DNA from 4 places in the Nicoliella sp. ESL1113 genome. Region 1 is predicted to be linked to each of the others. Evidence: riboswitches for the same ligand, from Rfam matches in the RefSeq annotation. Region 1 holds a riboswitch; each other region holds the start of a gene.
What was found. A riboswitch is a leader RNA that binds a small molecule or an ion and turns the genes downstream of it on or off. The one in region 1 is predicted to bind thiamine pyrophosphate.

Region 1 (3,775 bases):
GCTTGTGAGAGATCGCTAGACCAGTTAATGGCTGCTAAGATGGCTTTGAAATATAATTTCGGCGACCAGAGTTGCATCGTAACCCCGCGCATTAAACTGGCGTGGCGGATCGTTTGGACTTCGATGATGATCCTTGGCACCAAGTTGAATGCGGTCAATACTCCGTAGGCGAACTTGGATGGGAGTTTGAAGTTTTGTTCCAATGTGAATGCGAGGTCTTTAATGTTGCTAGTCATCGTAAAGGTAGCCCCGAGCCAGACGTAGGTGAATAACCGTGTAAACAGCACCCATCCGATAATGGCGCCATGGGTCCCGTAGATAACTTGTGACATTAAGAGTCCAAAGGCTGGAATGATCGGGTACAGGGTCAAATATGCGATCGACTTTAATTTAACCCGTTTGACCAGGAGGTAAATTAAACTGACTGCTAAGATACAAAGGTTCAATGGGACGCTTTGGATAAATGAAATTTCAACTCCGATGATGATGATCATGAATAATTTAATGGCTGTGTTCATAATAACGACTCCTTATAAGTAAGTTGTTGGTCTTTGAACTGAATGTGATAATCAAATAGCGTTTCCAAACCACTGAGTTGATGGCTAATGATGATGATGGTTTGGTTAAATTTTTGACTCGCATTTTTTAGCATTTCGACTACCGTTTCTAGAGACTTGATATCTAACCCCTTAAATGGTTCGTCCATTAATAAAATGTCAGTTCCCATGATCAACATCTCGACGATTTGCAACTTCTTTTTTTGCCCCTCGCTAAGTGTGTAAACGACTTGTTTTTCCCTGCCGTCGATCTGCAACGCCTTAAGCATGGCATCAATATCTTCTTTGGAGTAATTATGATGGACCGCGTTTTTAATCGAAAGCGATAGTTCTTCTTCAACCGTGATGTCGACGAATTGCATTTCAGCATCTTGAAAGACCAGCGCAACGTGGGAAAGGTATTTCTTCTTATGGATCTTTTGGATGTCTTTATCCTGATATGAAATCAAACCCTCATACTTAAAGAGCCGTGTTAAAGCTTTGAACAAGGTCGATTTACCGATTCCATTTTCACCTGTGATCAATGTGATTTGCTTTGCTGGAAATTTGAATTGGTCAGCCTTTAGCAATACGCCTTGGTTTTGCTTTAGTTCACAACTGTTTAAGATCAGATCGGCTGGTTCGTTATTATCGGGAATCGGGAAGTGGACGGCCGCTAACTCTTGATTATCAAATGGTACTAATAATTTTTGGACCTCTGCATTACTTAACTGTTGAATTTGAAATTGGTTGGGTTTTAGGTAGAAGAACGTATCGACAATGTTGTCGTAACCAGAAAGGTCATGGTCCACTAAGATGATCGTTTTATTCTTTTGATCACGTAAGCGGGTCAATTGATATAGCAGATCACTTCGCGATTGACGATCTAGACTCGCAAATGGTTCGTCCAATAAAATAACGTCGGAATCCATTGCGATGATGATGGCTAAGGCGACCTTTTGTTTTTCACCACCGGATAGGGCGTTCAAGTCACGGTGCTTTAACTTAGTGATGTTCACGAATTCTAGTGCATCATCGATTCGTTGGGGGATGATTTTAGGATCTAACTGTCTATTCTCAAGTGCAAATTGGAGTTCATCATATACGTTCGTCATCGTAAACTGTTGATTGGGGTTTTGAAACATCATTGACACATAGCCGCTGAAGTCAGTAGGGGCAATGTCTTTGATCTCCTTGTCACCAATTTTAATTTCACCAGTGTAATCACCATTGGCAAACTCAGGATATAAACCGGCAATTGACTTTAAAAGCGTCGATTTACCAGTTCCAGATGGTCCAGCAATCAAGCTAATTTTTTCGTTCGGAAAGGTTAGGTTCACGTCTTCTAATACTGGTTGTGAGCGATGCTGGTAGGTAAATGTAAAATGACTAACTGAAACGGTGGTCATGGTTAATTCCTCCTGGTAATTTAAAAATAAAGCACTTACAAGCTTGGCTTTATAAGTGCTTTAAATTCATTTAAATTTATGAAGCATTGAATCGTTAAAATGATTATGCAATGGCGTGGCTTCTGTTTAGGAGCTTCTTGATGGCCAATGGAATTGGGTCACTAAATACCCAGATTGAAATAAATCTAACGATGAATAAGAAGATCAACATTCCAAAACCGTATGCGTTGTATCCATTCTTGAACCAATCCCAAGTAAAAGTAATGATGGTAGTGAAGATACTACCTAACAATAATTGGAAGTGGCCGTACTTCTTGTAACCAGTAACTGCAAAACCTAATTCAGCTCCGGCACCTTGAATTAAACCTGAGACAACGTTCATAACTCCCCATTGGTCACCCAAGAACATTTCAACAACGGCTCCGGCAACTTCTGAGAAAATGGAAACACCAGGCATTCTGAAAATAGCCCCTGCTAATGGACCAGCAACGATCCAAAGACCAAGTGAAATATCGTTTGCTGCGGGAGCAAGACCAATTGGTGTTAAAACTAGTGTTAATGCGTTATAGATAAAACTAGTCAACCAGAAAATAACCCCACAGACAATTGCGATCAATGCAATTAAAATAATGTTTCTAAGACTCCATTTTTTAGACATGGAAAATCCTTCCCTTCAATAAATTAAACAATTATTTTAGATAGACAGAAAAAAGGGACCTCAAATACTGAGGTCCCTTTCGGAATATGTACACCATTGATAAAACGTTTCCCTCCACCAGTACGGACTGGATCAGGTTCAATGGGTATCATCTCAGCCAAAAAAGGCACCCCAAACATCTATCTATTTAATTAACTAGAACAGTATAACTTAATTTTTTCTTAAATGCAAGTTTGAATATTACAGGCATAAATCTTAAATAACACTTCGTTTACATTTATCAATAATCAATTGTTAATAAAGTGCTAAGGTGTTAACTTATTATTTAGGATATCGAAATCAGAGAAGGGTTGGTTAAATGAATCTTAAAAAGAATTTTAAAAAGATGGCAATTGTATTAACTGCTGTTGTCGGATTAGCATCAGCATCAGAAATTACTCCATTTTTAGATGTTGTTTCGACAAAAACAGTTAATGTCAGTGCTGATTATAATTATGATTATAACTATGACGATGGTGCATCAGGAATCACTACTAATAATATTGTTCCTGGAAACTATAAGATGAAGAATGCAGCGGCTGCAATTGCGATCGATGCTACGAACGGACAGGTCATCTATGCTAAAAACATTAATCAAAAAATGAAGGTAGCATCCACAGCCAAGTTAATGTCATTGTACCTGGTGGTCAGAAAAGCACAGGAAACGAATGGCTGGAACCAAGTCGTTGATACTTCTAATGCTGGCTTACGGAGCATGAGTTACAATAATAACGTTGGTGGTGGCTTTAAGCTGGTTGCTGGTCGTAAATATACCGTAAAGCAGCTCTATCAAGCAGCACTGATCCAATCATCAAATGCAGCTACGATTGCATTGGGACAATGGGTCGCTGGCTCAAATGGTCAGTTCGTGAATATGATGAATAAACAAGCAAGGGCATGGGGGATTTCTGCGACCTTTAACTCACCATCTGGACTTGAAAATAATGATTTAGTTCATTATGGTTATAAGTATTCTGGTGGGGCTACTGCTGGGAACATGGTAAGTGCAAAGGCGTTGGCAGTAATTGCGCAACACGTTTTAACTTATTATCCAAAGGTATTAAATGATGCTAGCAGGGGCACGGCCAAGGTTGCAGGGCAAAACCTATATAACTACAACAACCTACTTAAGG
Region 2 (3,775 bases), on a different replicon from region 1:
AAATGATTGCAATTGGTGGCACGATTGGAACTGGGCTATTCTTAGGATCAGGGACGACGATTTCTAAAACGGGACCATCCATTTTGATCGTATACTTAGTCTTAGGATTGTTCTTCTTCTTGATGATGCGTGCAATTGGAGAAATGTTTTATTCAGATCCATCGCACCACACGTTTGTATCATTTATTACTAAGTATTTAGGACCTGCTGCAGGTCGATTCACAGGTTGGACCTACTGGATCGGGTTGGTGTTTGTCTGTATGGCTGAAGTAACTGCGGTGGCCACTTATGTACAATTCTGGTTTCCTAATCTGCCAGCATGGTTGATTGAAGTCGTCTTTTTGGCTGTTCTTTGTGGCTTAAACCTAGTGGCTGCGCGTCTGTTTGGTGAAACCGAATTCTGGTTCGCAATGATCAAAATTATCGCAATCGTTGCTTTGATCGTTACCGGGATTTTTATGATCTTTAGGCACAGCGCAACGCCACTTGGTCATGCATCACTCGCTAACATTACTAATAATTTGACATTATTCCCCCACGGTTCATTTAACTTTATTTCTGCGTTTCCAATGGTATTCTTCGCCTTTCAAGGAATTGAATTCGTAAGTATCACGATTGGTGAAGCAAAGAATCCACGGCACGTGATCAAGAAGGCAGTTAATGAAACCTTACTTCGCATCTTACTATTCTACATTGGTGCATTGGTGGTAATTATGGGAATTATTCCATGGACTTCACTTTCACCAGATAAAAGTCCATTCGTTCAAGTTTTCCAATTGGTTGGAATTCCAGCTGCTGCAGCTGTGATCAACTTTGTGGTTCTAACTTCTGCTGCTTCGGCATTAAATAGCTGTATCTTCTCAGCTGGTCGTCACTTTTACCAACTAGCGACTGAAGCAAAGGAAGGCAGCTTCATGAAGGAAAAGTTTGGTAAAATCTCTAATTCTGGGGTTCCGGCAGCTGCCATTTTACTATCAGCTAGTTTGGCATTGATCACTCCAATTATGAGCCTTAGTGCAGCGACTGGAGCAGTCTTTACAATCGTAACTGGTGCATCTAGTGATATGTATATCTTGGTATACGCATTAACAATGCTTGCACATCGGAAATATCGTCAATCAAGTGATTATATTGAAAATGGGTTTAAAATGCCTTGGTACAATGTTACCAGTCCGCTCACCATCGCTTTCTTTTTGGTAATCTTCGCTAGTTTATTCTTCATTCCCGATGATGTTGTAGGTGCCATTGCTGCAATTGTATGGGCAGTTGGATTTGGTGGATATGTATTGATTAGCCAAAGAAAATCAGAAGCAAGTATAAATGGATAATATTAAAAAATATCTTATTATCGATCGATAATAAGATATTTTTTTGTTGCTAGCTTTTTATCAAATTGTCCTTGGCTTAAAATTTTATTATTGACAAATTTTTCACCTTAATGTTAATATAAGATTGTTCAAAATTAAATATTTATCACATTGTATCTGGGGTGCCAAGCAATTGGCTGAGATTATACCCATTGAACCTGATTTGGTTAATACCAGCGAAGGGAGATGCAGTTCTTTTATCGCTGATTAATTATCGAATAATTAGGACGGTTCTCCTGGGTTTTACTAGGGGAACCGTTTTTTATTTACAATTGTGATGATAATTTAAACACTGGGGTGCCAAGTAATTGGCTGAGATTATACTCATTGAACCTGATGTAGTTGATACTACCGAAGGAAGGGGTTTAATCTTAACTAGTGCGTTAAAAAACCTCCTTTCTTGGGTCTAGAAAGGAGGTTTTTACTTTGGTAACCATTAATGGAAAGCCAGTGGAAGCATTGGCGGGAAAACCGCTATCATTCTTATTGGCTCAATATGCTCAGCATCAAGATAACGTTGTTGTCGAATTAAACGGATCAATCGTCCATCGCAATGAAATCGATGGAATTACTTTAAATCCAAATGATCACGTTGAATTAATTTCTTTCGTAGGAGGTGGTTAGCAATGACGGTTCAAATTGATGGAATCAGTGTTGAAGATTTTTTTATGCAGATGAAGGATCGTAATGTTGATAACTCGTATCAGGCCCTAAAGAATGCACACGTTACGATTGCAGGTTCAGGCGGGTTAGGATCTAACATTGCAATTGCATTGGTGCGTTCTGGTGTAGGCCATTTGACCCTAATCGATTTTGACGATGTGGAATTAAGCAACTTGAACCGCCAACAGTTCAAGTTCAGTCAAATTGGGATGCCAAAGGTCACTGCATTAAAGCAAAATTTATTAGAATTTAATCCCTTTATTAAAGTGGATGCGATTAAAACAAAGGTCAGTGCTGAAAATATTGAGCAACTCTTTGCTGACTGTGACATTATTTGTGAAGCTTTTGATAACCCTGCTGCCAAGGCGATTCTACTCGATGGGGCGACCAGTGCTTTTCCAGATAAACCATTAGTAATGGGCAACGGATTAGCGGGGGTCCATGGTGCAAATCAAATTCAAACCAAACAACAATCCCCAAACGTCTACATTAGTGGTGATGGTCAGACGAGTGGATCAGAGGGATTGATGGCACCACGGGTAATTATTTGTGCCGGTCATCAAGCAAACGCAATTTTAAGATTACTCATGCAACTACCAGTGGTTGAAAATAAGGAGGAAATTTAACATGGCAATTAAAGACGATTTAGTAATTAACGGACACCATTTTACATCACGGTTTATCTTAGGTTCAGGTAAATATTCATACGACCTAATTGATGCTGCAGTTCATAATGCCAAGGCTGAAATTATCACAATGGCATTGCGGAGAACCGAAGCAGCAGCCGAAAATATCTTAAACTTTATTCCAGAAAATGTCACTATCTTACCGAATACATCTGGTTGTAAAAATGCTGAAGAAGCAATTCGGATGGCTCGAATCGCGCGCGAATTAAGCGGCAGTGATTTCATTAAGCTAGAAGTGATTCCAGACAAAAAATACTTAATGCCCGATAATGCAGAGACGATCAAGGCGACTTCCATTTTAGCTGATGAAGGTTTTACCGTAATGCCATACTTCTTACCAGATTTAATCACTGCAAAGCGGTTAGTTGAAGCTGGAGCATCAGCGGTGATGCCATTAGGCGCACCGATTGGGACTAACCGCGGCTTAGCCACTAAGGACCTAATTCAAATTTTGGTCAACGAAATCGAAGTACCAGTGATTGTTGATGCCGGAATTGGACGGCCTAGTCAAGCTGCTGAAGCCATGGAAATGGGAATTGATGCCGTAATGGCGAATACTTCAATGGCAACTGCTGGCGACATCCCATTAATGTCAGAAGCATTTAAGCTAGCGGTTGAAGCTGGGCGCAAAGCATACCTTGCTAAGCCAGGACGGGTAGTTAATAGTGGTGCGGTTGCTTCTTCACCACTTCTTGGGGTTAGTAAGTAGGCACTGTCATGGTGATGAAAGGAACGCTTAATTTAAACGATTGGTTAGACCAATTTACTGTTGATTCCGATGAAGGACAACACCGATTGGTTTATGATGAATACTGGATTGAAAATCAAATTCGGTTGATTCACTTAGGACAGCGACTGGGTTTTAAGGCGACCGTTGACATGGTTGGAAACGTCTTTTTAGACTTCATCGGGCAAACGGATTCGGTGATTGCGGTTGGTTCCCATATGGATACGGTCGATCATGGTGGTAAGTATGATGGACTATATGGCGTTTTGGGTGGATTAAAGGCGATTGTTGATACAGTATCCAAAAATGGCAAGCCGAATAAAACGCTGCGC
Region 3 (3,775 bases), on a different replicon from region 1:
GCCACTTTTTGGGCAATTGACGCAACATCTGCATCGCCATTTCCAGCATCGATCCCATTTGCAGTCCAGTTAACGTTTGCAAGATAGGCGATTTCACCAGCATTACCACGGATCACATTGAACTTGACTTCCTTAGCAGCACGGAAAAAATTATCCTGACGTAGTTCAGTCGCACCAATGGCAACTGGATCGATCACAACGGGAATTCCACGTTTATTTGCGACCTTTCCACTTGCGATTACATTTTTCAACGTATCTTCATTAGTGGATCCCATGTTGAAAACAGCTGCTGATGCAATGTTAGTTAGGGCAGCTGCCTCGCGTTCATCCGTGAACATGATGGGTGAGCCTCCGTAAAAATTGATTGCATCCGCTACGTGTTGGGGGGTCACCATGTTGGCAACGTTTAAAATCACTGGATTAAGCTTATGAATTGATTCAATCGTTAACATTATGCTTCTCCTTTCAATACCTGAATCGTATGGGCAACGTCTTTACTTTGCATAATATCAGAAATAACGGCAACACCACTAACGGAATGCTTTAGAACTGATGCTACATTATTTTCATGGATTCCACCGATGGCAACAATGGGCTTCAATGTCGCTTGATTCATCTGAAATAGGCCATCTAAACCAATCGGTTCCTTAGCATTATCCTTACTGTGAGTTGAAAAGACTGGGCCGACACCTAAGTAATCAACGCCCGTTAAGTCACCGCTAGCAACTAATTCATCAATATTATGAACTGATAGACCAACAATCATCCCATTTGCTTCAGCTACGACGTCTTGAATTGGTGTGTCACTTTGGCCAACGTGAATTCCATCAGCATCAATTTGGCGCGCTAACTCAAAATCATCATCCACAATTAATGGAATCGAGTACTTACTAGTAATCTGACGAACTTGTTTTCCTAATGCTAAGCGATCATCACCGCTCAAGGATCCATGGTCTTTTTCACGGTATTGGAACATAGTAATTCCATTTTGACAAGCCAGCGTTAATTGCTCAATAAATTTATCCTTATCTCCATTAATGTTTTGGGTACCACCAATAAAGTAGACCTTCAACATATCCGTATTAAATTTTAACATCTGTTCCTTCAGCTCCCCAATGATTTAGTGGTCCGTGTCCTTGACCAACATGAATTTCATGTTGCAAGATCTCATTCATGTAGGCTTTAGCACACTTAATTGCTTTTTCAACATGACAACCCTTGGCAAGTTCTGCCACCATTACTGATGAAAGGGTATCACCAGTACCGTGCTTACGCTTAGAGTCAACATGTTTACCAGTCATCCAAAAATCGGTGCCATCGGCCAATAGTACATAATCAGCGTTCTCGGGACCATCGCTATGGCCACCCTTAATAACGACATTCCTAGCGCCCAATCTTTGAATTTCTCGAGCAGCATCTTTAATTGCCTCTTTACCTTCGATCTTATGTTTAACGATCGTTTCAGCTTCAGGCATATTAGGCGTAATAATGTCAGCTAGCGGGATGAGATCTGAAATCACAGTATCGATCGCATCATCGCTCAGTAGTTTCGCACCACCTTTAGCAACCATAACTGGGTCCACCACTAAGCTGCCGAACGAGTATTTCTTAATATTTTTAGCAACGCATGCAACGTGTTCAGCGTCAAATAGCGCCCCTGTCTTAGCCGCCTTAATCACAAAATCATCAGCGATTGAAGCAAACTGAGCATCCACCATCTCGAGGGGAAGGGGATATACCTTTTGAACATCCAATGTATTTTGAGCGGTTACTCCGACCACCACGCTAGTGCTAAACACATGACATTCCTGCATGGTTTTAATATCAGCCATCATCCCAGCACCGCCACCAGAATCAGTTCCAGCAATCGTTAACGTTTCAGGAAATTCTTTCATTACTTATATTCCTCCTTAGCAGCTTCTAGAGATTCCTTAAATTGCCAGTCTTGTTGATAAAACGCCTGTTCCCAGAACTGCCATTCTAGTTCACAACTCTTTAAGAAGTATTGACTTGCTTCTGCTAGTTCTTCATTAGAAGCATGTTCAGCAAATCGATCAACAAATTCAAACACAGTATCACTCATGGTCTTATCGTTTTCCTTACTAGCATAGAACATAATCCAATCATAATAGGGATTATCCTTAGTAGCATACCCTTCACTAACCAAGTGATCAGCGATTTCTGAATAGGTCCAAGGACATGGTTGAAAAGCGGCTAAAATATTCAGTAACGAACCCGTTTCTCCTGCCCGATGCATATGTGATTCATATAAATATGCCTTAGGCGATGGGGTAGCGTGTTGTTGACTTTCATATGTGACCCCCGCAATGTCACAGAAAATATGATGGGGATGAATTTCACTATTTAAGATAAAACTAATTTGACCATTAAAGAAATTCATTAATTCACGGTCATTACATTTAGCAATCGCATTACCATAAATTTTAATGAATTCACTAAGGTATTGATAATCTTGTTGAACATAGAATTTCAATGCCTTGGCAGGGACCTCACCATTAGCAATCCCCTTGATGAAGGGATGTTCGAAAATTTCCTTTAGAATTGGTTGTGCTTGTTGTTTCAATTGATCTGAAAACATGTTGAATCCTCCTAATTAATAACCATCCTGGGAAATAAAAAAAGCTTCCTGAGCAATTCAGAAAGCGCCTATTAATCGTTTTTATTTCGACTTCAGCCACGTTCCTACGCTAGTATTATCTAGAATCAGGTTCAATGGGTATTATCTCAGCCATACGGCACCCCAGTGGACAGTTAGATTATTTAATTACAAAACTAATATACCATATCTACTATTTAGTGTCTATTCACAAACACATAATGGAGTTAAGATTGACATTCTTTAATGGTTAGATTAGAATTCAATTAAAATAATATTAAGTAGGTGATCATTTGACTTATAAAATTGCATTAGCCCAAGCATATTCCGATATTGACCAAAATGTTAATCAAGTTAAATTTAATGACTTTGTTAATCAAGCTGCGGAACACGGCGCTGAATTAGTTGTCTTTCCAGAAATGTTCATGAGCACCATATCACCAACGGCTGGATTGGATGAAATTAATCAACATTCTGAAGCCCTGGATGGCCCATTTGTAACCAATGCAAGACAAACAGCGATGACAAAGCATGTCTGGATCATATTCGGGATGCGTGAAACTAATGATGATAATAATGATAAACGGGTCTATAACACGATCGTTGTCATCAATGATAAGGGTAACATTGTTAGCACCTATCATAAAACGCATCTCTACGATGCATTTGGGACTAAGGAGTCTGATCAGATTAAGCCTGGTAATAAATTATTTGAACCGATTGATACGCCATTCGGTAAAATTGGCTTATTTGTTTGTTATGAGCTTCGGTTCCCAGAAGTAGCGCGTTATGAAGCAATTCATGGCGCTGATATTATTATCATTCCAACAGCTTGGGTTAGCGGGCCACTAAAAGAATATCACTGGAGTTCCTTATTGAAAGCTCGTGCAATTGAAAACACGACCTTCATTGTGGGATGCGATAAACCCGATAGTGACAACCGAGTTGGATTGAGTCAAGTAGTCGATCCAATGGGAATCGTCGCTGCCCAAGCAGGAACTAACGAAACCATCTTGTATGCTGATATTGATTTAGATGTGATTAAGAAGGTGCGCCAAAAATTACCATCTGCTGCACAACGGATGCCAGAACTATATGATTAGAATAAATTATCCAATAATAAAAACGGTAGCTCCATTTCACTATGGAACTACCGTT
Region 4 (3,775 bases), on a different replicon from region 1:
TCCAGTAATCAATGTGGTTACCTCCAACAATGACCTCAGCTTTATTGAAGGGGAACAAGAAGATGCCCCAATGCAAATCTTTGGATTGGATCTGGAACCAATTGACTTTGCAAAGGTCGCAGAAGGATTTGGGATTGATGCAGTAACCGTTACTAAGGTCTCTGAATTAAAACCAGCTTTTGAAAAAGCAGCTGCCACAGTTAAGGCTGGCAAGCCATTTTTAGTTGATGTCGAAATTGGCAATCAAAGAGGCCTTCCAGTTGAAGATCTTCAATTAAGCATCGTTAATGGTAAATTAGATGAATCCGTTAGTCCTAAGTACCTTGACGATAAACCTGCGGATGTTCACTATACACCAAAGGAACTATTCAAACGTTACAATGGTGATAATCTTAAGACATTACCCGAATTCTTTGATGAATTTAACGTTGAACTATAATTCTTGCTATTTTCTTGAACAATTAATAGCAATTTAAAAGAGCTCTATGACGATAATCATTCGTCATAGAGCTCTTTTGTTGTATATATTTAATCTTTAACTTCATTCACTGGTGTATTTGGTTGCTTACCGGCAAATACGTTCAAAATATTGTTCAAGGCTGCATGGGCCATTTCATTCCAAGCTTCAACGGAGTTCCCACTACAATGTGGTGTAATAAAAACATTGTCTAATTGACGGATGGGACTATCCATTGGCAATGGTTCCTTATCAAAAACATCCAATGCAGCGCCAGCAATGTGATGGTTTTTAAGCGCATCGACCATATCATTCTCGTTAGTCAAAGGCCCCCGCCCTAGGTTAACTAGGTATGCTGAATCTTTCATCATGTCAAATTCTTTCTTTGCAACACTCCCGATCGTTCCCTGAACTGCTGGTAAGTGAAGTGACACAAAGTCAGACTGCTTGAACAATTCATCCCAAGAAACCATTTTACCGTACTTAGTTTCCCGTGGCGTCCGATTGTAAATTAATACGTTCATCCCAAATCCAGATGCCATCTTAGCAACTTGTTGACCAATATGACCATAACCAACGATCCCAAGGGTTTTCCCACTAATTTGTGTTGCCATCTGCTTTTCACCATAAGAGCTATCACCCTCACGCATTTTAGTGGAAATCGTAAATAAATGCTTAGATAAAATTAGCATATCGGCAATCGCATTTTCAGCCACTTCCACTGCATTTCCACCAGGGGTATTTGAAACCCAAACCCCGTTTTCAGCAGCAAACTTAGCATCAACATTATCATACCCCACGCCTTGTCGAGCTAAAACCTTTAAATTCGGCATTTTAGCGAACATCGAATTCGGAAACGGATCTGCCATTAAAATAATTCCATCAACATCACTAGCTTTATCTAAAATTAACTGAGCATCTTGACCATCAACAACGACTGGTTCGAAACCCTTATCCTTAATTTCTTGACCCACAAAACGATTAATTGCTGGTGTAATCAATATTTTTTTAGTCATTTCAATCATCCTTTCATATGTTTAAAGTATAATCCAGTCACCGTTTAAAAGTACAGCGATAAACAATTTCATGCAACCACATTTCAAATTAGACCGAACCAATTTTAAACTTAAACCGTCTTAATGTTTGAATTTTAAAATTGAATGAGCTATACTGGATAAATAATTTAGCATATAGCATACATAGAATAAAAGGGAGGTAATATTATGAGTCAATATACACAATTAAAGACAAACTTGACTAATAACACGCTACCAAGTGAATATATCAAGGAAGCCTTAGCTTACGCTAATTACTTTCAAGCAGATCATCACGGTGTTTTGAATACTAACTACGTTGATATCATCAATGATCACTACGCTACGGCAGACTATTTAATTAAACTATTTAAACAAATCAATTTATCATTAAAATTTAAATCACAAGATCAAAAAGCACTATATAAAGTCGTTTTAGAAAGTGAAAACCAACCAATTAACCTGGAATCAATTACTAAGGATGATGTGCAAAATATCCACATCGTTCCAGTTAGTGTTCAAGATAAGGAAATCATTTTCAAAATCATCGACGATATGGTTGAAGAATACTTGGATGAAACTGATTCCGTTCACTTATAAAATAAAAAGTATCTTGACATTCGTATCATTTAATAATATCATTAACTCGTAAATTAAATATGTGGTCTGGGGCGCTGATTAAATTCGGCTGAGAAGTACTCATGGAACCTGATGCAGTTAGTACTGACGAAGGGAGACCGCTTAGTCATTGTCTACACGATTGATCGTGTTAGATACTATTTTTATTACTACTAAAAAGACTAGGGACCGCAAACTATTAAAAGAATAGGAGTGGTCCTTTTTGATTTAATAAAAATAGTATTTTCAAACGTCAGTTAAACACAATCAATTAATGTAGGGAGTTTGATAAAATGTCATTTTCACAAGAATTAATCAAAGAAGCACAACCATTTCTAGAATCAATCAAAAAGTGTGATTTTATCCAAGGAGTATTGGATAACAATCTAGATCCAAAAGCATTGGATTACTATGTTTCTCAAGACCTTCAATACGGTAACACTGAAACGATCGTCCAAGCATACTTAATTATCTATAGCGATCAATTCACCGATCAAAAAGATTTTGCTAAGTTGTTGAGTGATCACTTGGGAATCGATGAAGATGTTTTCGAAGGGATGACCGATGAAGATTGGGATACCATCAAAACTGCTAAGATGGAACCAGTCACATACTTATACACCCACCACCTTTTAGACCCAATTAAAACTAGAAATGCCATTGAAATTTTGGCACCATTTGAAGCTGGGGTCTGGGTATATGTAGAATTGATCAAGTACCTTGCTAGTACGAACAAAGTGACTAAGGACAACCCCTTCCATGGTTGGCTAGACTGTCTTGAAGGTGATGATTATCAACAAGTATCAGATGGTTTCTTAGCAGTCATGGACCGCGAAGCTGAAAAATGCTCCCCAGAAAAGTTAGCTGAAATCAAGGAAAGCTTCTTAAGAAGCTGTATGTTCGAATGGTACTTCTTTGATGCTTCATTCAAGCAAACCACTTGGGCTGATTGGAACAAAAACGTATTAGAAAACCAATGTCGAGGTAACTTACTATGAAATTAAGAACTCCACACTGGAATTTACAACAAATTATTATCGTAACACTCGTCGGGATTATCTGTGGGACTATCTATGCTTATGGTGTTAACTCCCTCTATAACTTCGCCAAAGTGGCATTGACGCCAGTTGGATTAAGCCCCTTTGTTGACAGTATTTTCACAGGGCTTTGGTTCATTGCTGCCCCACTAAGTATGTATTTCGTACCTGTCATGGGAGCTGGTATCATCGGTGAAACGATTGCTGCTACATTTGAAATGTTCCTTGGTGGACAATGGGGAGCGCTCACGATCTTCTTCGGATTGATTCAAGGACTTGGGAATGAATTTGGTTTCTTCCCACATAACTACCAACGATTTTCATGGACTAGTTGCTTATTAGGTGCATTTGGCGCAAACTTTATCGCATTTATATACATGCTATTCACTTCAGGATACAGTAGCTACAAACCAGCAATGGTCATTGCCATTTTTATCGTTTCTACAATTTCAAGCCTCCTATTAGATGGCGTCTTAGTTAAATTGATTACGATGCAATTTGACCGCGTTTTTGAAAAATCAGATGTTAAAACAAACAATTAATTATATCAATTAAAAAATGACTGACCAGGACTTATCCTGATCAGTCATTTTGATTTTAAATTATCAATTACTTTAAGGCATCCACAA

Region 2: linked by a shared signal. The riboswitch ahead of thiS (sulfur carrier protein ThiS) and the one ahead of ACSYTJ_RS01810 (ECF transporter S component) in region 1 are both predicted to bind thiamine pyrophosphate.
Region 3: linked by a shared signal. The riboswitch ahead of tenA (thiaminase II) and the one ahead of ACSYTJ_RS01810 (ECF transporter S component) in region 1 are both predicted to bind thiamine pyrophosphate.
Region 4: linked by a shared signal. The riboswitch ahead of ACSYTJ_RS08470 (TenA family protein) and the one ahead of ACSYTJ_RS01810 (ECF transporter S component) in region 1 are both predicted to bind thiamine pyrophosphate.

What each region holds. Positions count from the first base shown of each region.
Region 1 covers NZ_CP196387.1:475,056-478,830, forward strand. The annotation lists gene ACSYTJ_RS01800 (energy-coupling factor transporter transmembrane component T family protein) at 1-518, opposite strand, end outside; gene ACSYTJ_RS01805 (ABC transporter ATP-binding protein) at 515-1,945, opposite strand; gene ACSYTJ_RS01810 (ECF transporter S component) at 2,049-2,603, opposite strand; TPP riboswitch at 2,696-2,787, opposite strand; gene ACSYTJ_RS01815 (D-alanyl-D-alanine carboxypeptidase family protein) at 2,962-3,775, shown strand, end outside.
Region 2 covers NZ_CP196388.1:53,500-57,274, reverse strand. The annotation lists gene ACSYTJ_RS07130 (amino acid permease) at 1-1,328, shown strand, start outside; TPP riboswitch at 1,476-1,569, shown strand; TPP riboswitch at 1,651-1,745, shown strand; gene thiS (sulfur carrier protein ThiS) at 1,794-1,991, shown strand; gene thiF (sulfur carrier protein ThiS adenylyltransferase ThiF) at 1,994-2,656, shown strand; gene ACSYTJ_RS07115 (thiazole synthase) at 2,658-3,425, shown strand; gene ACSYTJ_RS07110 (hydantoinase/carbamoylase family amidase) at 3,434-3,775, shown strand, end outside.
Region 3 covers NZ_CP196388.1:439,244-443,018, reverse strand. The annotation lists gene thiM (hydroxyethylthiazole kinase) at 1-452, opposite strand, end outside; gene thiE (thiamine phosphate synthase) at 452-1,096, opposite strand; gene thiD (bifunctional hydroxymethylpyrimidine kinase/phosphomethylpyrimidine kinase) at 1,083-1,895, opposite strand; gene tenA (thiaminase II) at 1,895-2,599, opposite strand; TPP riboswitch at 2,683-2,774, opposite strand; gene ACSYTJ_RS08935 (carbon-nitrogen hydrolase family protein) at 2,911-3,720, shown strand.
Region 4 covers NZ_CP196388.1:370,028-373,802, reverse strand. The annotation lists gene spxB (pyruvate oxidase) at 1-439, shown strand, start outside; gene ACSYTJ_RS08480 (phosphoglycerate dehydrogenase) at 529-1,473, opposite strand; gene ACSYTJ_RS08475 (hypothetical protein) at 1,681-2,091, shown strand; TPP riboswitch at 2,149-2,243, shown strand; gene ACSYTJ_RS08470 (TenA family protein) at 2,403-3,107, shown strand; gene ACSYTJ_RS08465 (ECF transporter S component) at 3,104-3,688, shown strand; gene ACSYTJ_RS08460 (type 1 glutamine amidotransferase domain-containing protein) at 3,756-3,775, opposite strand, start outside.